Regions from separate parts of the Chromohalobacter sp. HP20-39 genome, predicted to be linked through region 1. Evidence: predicted binding sites of a transcription regulator. Region 1 holds the regulator's gene; the other holds the start of a gene.
What was found. The regulator sigma-54, encoded in region 1, starts transcription at its own class of promoters, with help from an activator protein. The targets are predictions, from matches to a motif close to TGGCACNNNNNTTGCTNT.
Positions count from the first base shown of each region.

Region 2: RVY79_RS04585 (amino acid ABC transporter substrate-binding protein) is a predicted target of sigma-54. The motif match lies at 1,386-1,403, and genes of this name have one in related genera.

Region 1 is NZ_JAWHTP010000003.1:216,651-221,329, forward strand. Features, by position in the region: gene ptsN (PTS IIA-like nitrogen regulatory protein PtsN) at 11-487, opposite strand; gene hpf (ribosome hibernation-promoting factor, HPF/YfiA family) at 494-802, opposite strand; gene RVY79_RS07605 (RNA polymerase factor sigma-54) at 939-2,372, opposite strand; gene lptB (LPS export ABC transporter ATP-binding protein) at 2,497-3,222, opposite strand; gene lptA (lipopolysaccharide transport periplasmic protein LptA) at 3,268-3,792, opposite strand; gene lptC (LPS export ABC transporter periplasmic protein LptC) at 3,789-4,376, opposite strand; gene RVY79_RS07625 (KdsC family phosphatase) at 4,385-4,679, opposite strand, start outside.
Region 2 is NZ_JAWHTP010000002.1:226,854-231,532, reverse strand. Features, by position in the region: gene RVY79_RS04600 (DUF393 domain-containing protein) at 1-16, shown strand, start outside; gene RVY79_RS04595 (VanZ family protein) at 20-388, shown strand; gene speE (polyamine aminopropyltransferase) at 468-1,331, shown strand; gene RVY79_RS04585 (amino acid ABC transporter substrate-binding protein) at 1,456-2,484, shown strand; gene RVY79_RS04580 (amino acid ABC transporter permease) at 2,617-3,801, shown strand; gene RVY79_RS04575 (amino acid ABC transporter permease) at 3,803-4,679, shown strand, end outside.

The DNA of each region.
Region 1 (4,679 bases):
TACGCGGGTGTCAGTTTGCGCTGGTATCGTGCTGTCGGATGGCTTCGATCAGAGTGTCGTAAAGCTGCCGTTGGGTCTGCGCCTGGCGTAGCCGGGTGCGGATGGCGCTATCGTTCATGATGGCGGCGACCTGGGCGAGCAACGACAAGTGTGCATCGTCGGCTTCTTCCGGCACCAGCAGGACGAATATCAAATCGACGGGATCGCCATCGGTGGCATCGAAGTCGATGGGCTCCTGCAGGCGGAGAAAGCCGGCGATCGGCTCCTTGCAGTGCGGATTGCGCGCATGCGGAATGGCGACACCATTGCCGATGCCCGTGCTGCCTAGCCGTTCTCGACCGATAAGACGCCCGAAGACTTCCTGGCTATCGAGGCTGGGTGCGTTCTGTGCGATGAAGGTGCTGAAAAACTCCAGCACACGCTTTTTGCTCCCCCCGGCGACGCCGAAGAGTGCGCGCTCGGGGGGTAGGATGCTTTCCAATGTCATGGCGGATTAACGGGCACCGGCGCCCTGAGCGCGTGCCTGCACCTTTTCCTTGTGTTTGACGAGTTGGCGATCGAGTTTGTCGGTTAAGGCGTCGATAGCGGCGTACATGTCGTCGCTTTGAGCATCGGCGTGAAGATCCGCACCCGCGGCATGAAGCGTGCATGCGGCCAAGTGACGTTCTTTCTCGATGGATAACGTGACTTGGACGGTAGTGATGTTGTCGTAATGGCGTTCCAGACGCGCGAGCTTTTCATTGACGTAGTCGCGTAGAGCATCGGTCAGTTCGATGTGATGACCGGTGATATTGGCTTGCATGGCACGCTCCTATTCCATCGGTTGGCTCTTCGATTGTAACCCTTTTTAGAGCGCTGCATAGCCCTGAGCAGGCGTTGGCTGACAAAGGTCGCGGCGAGTCTACGCAGCGTGGTAAGTGCGTGCAACTCGCCCTCCATCAGGCGAGTCGTTTGCGCTCACTGGAAGAAGGAATGCCCATCGCTTCACGGTACTTGGCGACGGTGCGTCGTGCGACCTGAATCCCGTCCTGGGCCAGCAGGTCGACGAGCTTGCTGTCGGATAGAGGCTTGCGTGGCGGCTCGTCACCGATCAATTTTTTCAGCCGCGCGCGGATTGCCGTGCTGGAATGAGCATCGGTTTCGCCTTGACCACCGACGTGGCTGGAAAAGAAGTATTTAAGCTCCAGGACGCCACGTGGGGTATGAATGAATTTCTGCGTGGTCACGCGGGAGATGGTCGATTCATGCATATCCACTGCGCTGGCGATATCGGCCAGGATCAGTGGTTTCATTGCTTCCTCGCCGTGTTCCAGGAAATCGAGCTGGCGCGCCATGATCTCCCGTCCCACGCGCAGCAAGGTGTCGTTACGGCTCGAGAGGCTCTTGAGCAACCATTTGGCTTCCTGCAGATGTTGCTTGAGAAAGGTATTGTCATCGCTCTTGTCGGCGCGCTTGATGAGCGCGGCGTAATCCGGCTGGATGCGTACCCGGGGGAGCGCCTCGGGATTGAGCTCGATGCGCCAGTCCTGTCGAACGCGGCGTGCGATCAGGTCGGGGATGACATAGTCGTTGCTGCTGTCCTCGAAGGCGAGGCCGGGCCGTGGATCGAGCGTGCGAACCAGCGCGATGACATGATCGAGTTCCTCCTCGTCGAGGCGCAGGCGCCGCTTGAGCAACTTGCGATCGTTGCCGGCCAGTGCCTCGAGGAACTGGCGTACCAGGCGTTTGGCCTGGGTCAGCAGCGGCATGTCCTCGGGTAGAGCACCGAGCTGCAACAATAGGCACTCGCGCAGATCGCGGGCACCGACACCGGTGGGATCGAACTGCTGCACGCGCATCATGACGTGTTCGACATCGCTGGTCTTGAGCCCGGAAAGGCCTTGGCCGCGAAGGCCCTCGACCAGTTCGTCGAGAGAGAGGGTGAGATAGCCGTCGGCACCCACGGCATCGATCAGGCTCTCGGCGATATCGCGGTCTTGCGGTGTCATGTCGGCCATGGCGAGTTGCCAAGCCAGGTGGTCATGCAGGCTGGTATGCGCGGTATTGCGCTCTATGTCGGGTCCTTCCTCGCTACTACCGCCTCCGCCCGTCAGCGAGGAGCCGGCATCTTGATAGGTGTCGCTCCATTCGCTATCCAGCGACAGGCTCTCAGGGATGTCGTCCGTCCAGTCATCCTCCTGCTGGGATTCGCTGACCTCGCGTTCGTCGAAGTTCTCTTCGAGTTCCAGCATGGGGTTGGAGTCGAGCGCTTGCTGAATCTCCTGGCGCAAGTCCAGCGTCGAGAGTTGCAAGAGCTGGATGGCTTGCTGTAATTGAGGCGTCATCGTCAGCTGGGTGCCGACGCGAAGCTGCAGCGTAGGTTTCATGGACATGGAGAATCGGTCGTCGCTTCCTGAAACGGTGCCCGTACGTTATCCCGCGACGACGTCACTTGCAAGAACGGAAGCAACAATCGTGCCATTTATATAAGCGCAGGGCGGTTCCAGTAGCTTGCGCTTACAGTCGGAACTCATGGCCGAGATAGACGTCGCGTACTTTCTGGTTGGCGAGGATGGCGTCGGCATGCCCCTCGGCGATGATCTGTCCGTCGCCGACGATATAGGCGTTATCACAGATATCCAGGGTTTCGCGGACGTTGTGGTCGGTGATCAAGACGCCGATATCACGATCGCGGAGTTGGCGAATGATGCTCTTTATCTCGCCGACGGAAATCGGATCAACCCCGGCAAAGGGTTCGTCGAGCAAGATGAAAGCGGGTTCGGTGGCCAGGGCGCGGGCGATCTCGACGCGACGGCGCTCCCCTCCGGACAGGCTCATGCCGGGGTTGTCACGGATGTGGGTGACATGGAACTCCTCGAGGAGGCGTTCGAGTTGCGCTTTGCGCGCGGCCTTGTCGAGATCGCGGCGTGTTTCGAGAATCGCCATGATGTTGTCGGCGACCGAGAGCTTGCGAAAGATCGATGCCTCTTGGGGAAGATAGCCGATGCCGGCGCGGGCGCGTTCGTGCATGGCGGCGTGGGACAGGTTGCGCTCGTCGATATGCACGCTGCCGGCGTCGGCACCGACCAGTCCGACAATCATGTAGAACGAGGTGGTCTTGCCGGCGCCATTGGGGCCGAGCAGACCGACGATGCTGCCCTGGCGTATGGTCAGGCTGATGTCATGCACCACGCGGCGGCCCTTGTAGCTCTTGGCGAGGTTGGCGGCGCTCAGGGTCTTCATGGGTGTCGGATCCTGCCTGGCTTGGATGAAGGAGTCACGGATATATCACTCGCTGTCGCGGGGCGTCAGCGTCATGCGTACGCGTTGATCGCCCTTGCCGTCATTGTCGGAGCGGGCGTGTACCTCTTGGCGGTCGAGAAAATATTCGACATAGGCGCCATTGAAGGTATCCCCGGCCTGGTGAAGTTCGGCATGATCAATGAGCTCCACACGCCGCTCAGCGGCATGATAAATCACAGTATCGCCCCAGCCTTTGGCCACGGGTTCGTCGGGAGCGGGTTTTTGTTCGAGATAGGCGCGTTCGCCATCGCTACCATGGGCGGTGACCGTGGAAACCTCGCCCTGCGCGTTGCGTTGAATTTCTACGCGTGCGGCCGTCAATTGCATGCTGCCTTGTTGCATATCGACATCGCCGGTGTAGACAGCAGTGCCAGCCTTGTCGTCGAGATCCAGTTGGTCAGCGGCGATCTCGATGGGCTGGCTGGCATCGCTTTCCAGTGCGAGCGCCGTGTGACTGGCGAGTCCCAGTGCGGCGCAGACCAGTGCCGTCTTCAATGGTCGTGTCATCATGATTCGTCCTCGGCAAGCTGTGGGTGGTGACCTCGCACATCACCGCTCAGACGCGCTTGATCAGTGTCGATCCAGGCATCGAAGCGATTGCCGCGCACGCGTTGCTCATGCTGCCGCAACACGGCCTCGGTGTCACTCCAGGCGTGGCCAGTGCTGGACTTGTAATGCAGCACGTCGGTGTTGAGACGCCAGCCCTGCTCGGGTTGTACGAGCTGGGCATGGCCGGTCAGGGTGAGCAGGTCGCGTTGCGGCCCGAGGCGCCCCTTATCGCCCGAAATATTCCATTGACGGCCTGCCGCGTCACGTATTGTAGCTTTCGGTGAAGTGGCGCGAATGACATCGTCGGCGGGAGTGTGCACGAGACGCGGCGATTTAAGCGTCTGGTGGGCAATACCTTGCTCGTTGAAGCGCGTCATGGTGACGCCCTCGAGGTAATAATCCGGCTCACCGGCGGAGTCGCTGGGGACGGGGCCGGGCGAAGAAGTGTTACGTTGTTCGACGATAGCCAAACCGATGCCGAGTATGACGAGGATCAGCAACAGTGCGATGCGCGTCCATTTACGAGAAGACAAGAAAGTCGGCATGGTCCTGTTCACTCTAGATCGTCAAGGTACGGTGCCAGGCTGGCGTCCCAGTGTCCCTGGCAGCTCAGCAAGGCATCACAGATTTCGCGTACCGCGCCTTGACCACCCGGGCGCGACGGAATCCAGTCGGCGTGCTCGCGCACATAGTCCGGTGCATTGCTCACGCTCAGGCCGAGCCCTGCGGCGCGAATAGCGGTCAGGTCCGGCAAGTCGTCGCCGCAGTAGGCGACTGACTTCATCGGTAGAGCGAGCTGTTCACATAGGGCTTGAAGCGCCACCAGTTTATCCTCCCGCCCTTGCTGG
Region 2 (4,679 bases), on a different contig from region 1:
GTCACAAGGAGAGTGAGCCATGTCTGTTTCCCTTCGCCCTCTTCGCTGGTCGTGCCTGGTGCTGGCCGGCATCAGCGCCGCCGTGATCGCCTGGGGCAGCCTGACGCCCGGTGCGGAGATGTCCCAAGATCTGCCTTGGGACAAGTTCAATCATTTTATTGCCTATGCGGGCCTGGCGGCACTGTTGCGGCTGGGGGGCTTTCGTACGCTGACGGCGCTTAGTCTGGCTATCGGCTACGGCGTTCTCATCGAGGGCCTGCAGTTGGGCGTGCCTGGCCGTAGCGGCGCCGATTGGGCCGATGCGCTGGCCAATACGCTAGGGGCGCTTGTCGCCGTTAGAGTCTGCCATTGGCTGCTGCCCAGGCGCTTTCTTGTCGCGCGCGGATAGGCTATGTTGCGCGGCTATTCCATGAATGCGATTCCAGCCTCTCGAAGGGGCTTTGACGATAGTGATTACGAGGGTTCCCATGACCGAGCGTCTCGACCAGGGCTGGTTCACGGAAGTGTTCGACAGCCACGGCAGTGCCTTCTCACTCATGATCAAGGACAAGCTGCACGAGGTACAAAGCCCCTATCAGCATCTGGAAGTCTACGCCACCGAGACCTACGGCAACTTGATGGTACTCGACGGCTGCGTGATGCTCAGCACGCGCGACAACTTCCTCTACCACGAGATGATCGCGCATCCGGCGCTGTTTTCGCACGCCGCGCCCAAGCGTGTGGTGATCATCGGCGGTGGTGATTGCGGTACGTTGTGTGAGGTGCTCAAGCATCCCGGCGTCGAAGACGTCGTACAGATCGACATCGACGAAGAGGTCACCCGAGCCTCTCAGCGCTACTTCCCCGAGCTGACGGCGTCCAACGATGACCCGCGCGCCACGCTCAAGTTCGAGGATGGCGTCAAGTGGGTCGAGAACGCACCGGAAGGCAGCGTCGACGTCATGATCATCGACTCCACCGATCCCGTGGGGCCGGCGGAAGGACTGTTCGAGGCCGACTTCCTGGCGCGTTGTCATCGCCTGCTCGCCGACGGCGGTGTGTTGGTGCAACAGAGCGAGTCACCGCTTTATCACACCGGCTCGATCATTCGCGAGCTACGCGCCGATATGCAACGCGCCGGCTTCGATAGCGTCGCCACGCTGCCATTTCCGCAGCCAGTCTATCCTTCGGGGTGGTGGAGCGTGACGCTGGCCGGCAAGGGCAAAGACGTGACGCGCTTTCGTGAAAACGATGCCGCGGCGGTGGAATTCCCGCTCGAGTACTACAGCGTCGAGACCCATCGTGGTGCATTGGCGCTGCCACCGTTCATGCGTCGTGCACTGTCGATGTGATGTGCAACGTGTGAAAAACGTTAAAGGTACGTGACTTAGGTATATTGGTCGGAGTGGCAAGCTCTTTGCTAATGTGGTTAGTGGCTCGCGAATAAGCCACCACAATAACGCAAGGAGCTTCTGCATGTTATACAAGAACAAGTTCATGATGGCCGTTCCGGCCGCCCTGTTGCTGAGTGGTCTGGCGACCGCCTCCCAAGCGGCGACGCTCGACGATGTCAAGGAGCGTGGCAACCTCAATTGCGGGGTCAATGTCGGCCTGACCGGCTTCTCGGCACCTGACGAGGACGGCCACTGGCAAGGGCTGGATGTAGAAATCTGTCGAGGCGTTGCCGCTGCGGTGTTCGGCGATGCCAGCAAGGTGGCCTTCACGCCACTGACCGCCAAAGAGCGATTTACCGCCTTGCAGTCTGGTGAAATCGACGTACTTTCGCGCAACACCACCTGGACCGCCACGCGTGACAACTCGTTGGGACTCGATTTTACCGGTGTGGCTTTCTACGATGGTCAAGGCTTCATGTTGCGAAAGGATCTAGGCATCGATAACCTGAAGCAGCTCGACGGCGCCTCGATCTGTATCCAGGCCGGCACGACCCACGAACTCAACCTCGCCGATTATTTCCCCTCCCGTGACATCAATATCCAGACGGTGACCTTCGACACACCCGATCAGACTGCGGGTGGATTTGCCAATGGACGTTGTGATGTGCTGACCTCCGACACCTCGCAGTTGGCGGCGTTGCGCCTGCAACTGCCTGATCCGAGTAGTGTCGAAATCCTGCCCCAACTGATCTCCAAGGAGCCGCTGGGCCCGGTGGTTCGCCAGGGCGACGATCAGTGGTTCGACATCGTCAAGTGGACGTTGTTCGCCATGATCAATGCCGAAGAGCTGGGCGTGACCAGCGAGAACGTCGACGACATGAAGGCCAATCCGCCCAATCCCAAGGTGGCCCGCCTGCTGGGCGTTGAGGGCAGCTACGGCGAGCAACTCGGCCTGCCCAAAGACTGGGCCTATCAGATCGTCAAGGATGTCGGTAACTACGGCGAGGTCTTTGCCGACAACGTAGGCAAGAACTCCCCGTTGGGTATCGAGCGCGGCCTCAACGCGCTGTGGACCGAAGGCGGCTTGATGTACGCACCGCCGGTGCGCTGAAACGTATTACGCCAACCTCTCGCGCCGGAACGACCCGGCGCGAGTCCTGACATTCATTGAAGCAACTCCGGGCCCCTGTGTCGTAACGGCATGGGTAGCCTGTGAGGTTGCTTTCTGATCGAGCATTCACCGATGTGGCGTAGCGTTCAACGTTCGCGAGAAAAGGGCGCCCTGTGGCGAGATCCCAGCTTTCGAGCTCTGGTCGTCCAGGCCGTATTGCTCATCGCCCTGGCGGCAGTGATCGCCGTGTTGGTTTCCAACACGATGAGCAACCTGGAAGAACGAGGTATCACGACGGGGTTTGGCTTCTTCAGCGAGAGGGCCGGCTTTTCGATTCCACAGACCCTGGTCGAGTACAGCGGCAACAGCACCTATGCGATGACATTCGTGGTGGGCCTGCTCAACACCCTGCTGGTGTCTGCCATGGGTGTGGTGACGGCGACCCTGATCGGTTTCCTGGTCGGTATCGCGCGGCTGTCCCCCAATTGGCTGCTGGCCAAGGCGGCAATGGTCTATGTCGAGATCTTTCGCAACGTACCGCTGCTCCTGCAGATTCTCTTCTGGTACTTTGCCGTTTTGCAGGCCTTGCCCTCGCCGCGTGACAGCCTGTCGTTTTTCGAAGTCATCTTTCTGAACATACGTGGGCTGATCATGCCGGCGCCGCTGCCGCAGCCCGGTTTTTCGGCGGTTCTCTGGGCGCTGTTACTGGCCGTCGTTGCCAGTTTCTTTTTGGTGCGCTTCGCGCGCCGCCGTCAGGATCGCACGGGGCAGCGGCTACCCGCCGGCTGGCTCAGCCTTGCGTTGATCGTGGGCCTGCCGTTGGCGGTCTATGCGATCAACGGTTTCCCGCTGAACTGGGAGGTGCCGGCCCTTGCCGGCTTCAACTTCCGCGGCGGCATTACCATCCTGCCTGAGCTGGCGGCACTGTGGCTGGCACTGTCGATCTATACCGCCTCCTTCATTGCCGAGATCGTTCGTTCGGGCATTCAGTCGGTCGCTCATGGCCAAATCGAGGCGGCGCGTTCGCTGGGACTGGCGCCGGGCGTCACGCTGCGCAAGATCGTGATCCCCCAGGCCATGCGCTTGATCATTCCTCAGTTGACCAGTCAGCACCTCAACTTGATCAAGAACTCCTCGCTGGCCACAGCCATTGGCTATCCTGACCTGGTCGCGGTGTTCGCGGGAACGGCCCTCAATCAGACCGGGCAGGCACTCGAGATCATCGCCATCACCATGGCGGTCTACCTGACGATAAGTCTGGTCGTGTCGTTTTTGATGAATCTCTACAACGCCCGTGTGCAGATAAAGGAGCGTTGACATGACGACCTCTTCGCCATCGCCCGAAACGACGTCAACACCCATGATCCCCGAGCGAGAGCCCCCCGACCCGCGTCGTGGTGTGACCGGTTGGCTACGCAAGAATCTTTTCTCCTCGCCGCTGAACAGCATCGTCAGCCTGGTGATGCTGGTGCTTGCCGTCCTCATCGTCTGGCCTTTACTGCAATGGGCGATCGTCCAGGCCGACTGGCTGGGCGAGACGCGTGAGGCCTGCACGGGGGAGGGAGCATGCTGGGTATTCATTTCGGCACGCCTGGAGAGCATCGTTTACGGCTTTTACCCTGAAAGCGAGATCTGGCGGGTGAATATCGTCTTCGCCATGCTGGCGGGATTGATCGCCTGGCTGGTGCTGCCGCGCCTGCCCTCCAAGGGATGGGTGGCCCTGTTCGCCCTGACCGGCTTTCCGCTCATCGCCTTCTTCCTGCTGGCTGGCGGTGTCTTCGGGCTCATGCCCGTGCCGACCCGTGATTGGGGCGGGTTGATGCTGACCTTGACGATTGCCGTCGTGGGTATCGTCGGTTCGCTGCCCATCGGCATCCTGCTCGCCCTTGGGCGGCGCTCATCCATGCCCCTGGTACGGGGCGTCAGTGTCGTATTCATCGAGTTCTGGCGTGGCGTACCGCTGATCACCGTGCTGTTCATGGCGTCGGTGATGCTGCCGCTGTTCGTGCCCTCGGAGGTCGAGTTCGACAAGCTCCTGCGCGCCCTGGTCGGCATCATGCTGTTCTGGAGCGCCTACATGGCGGAAGTGGTACGCGGTGGACTGCAGGCCATCGACAAGGGGCAGGACGAGGCCGGCATGTCACTGGGCCTGGGGTACTGGCAACGGATGGGCTTGATCGTCCTGCCGCAGGCGC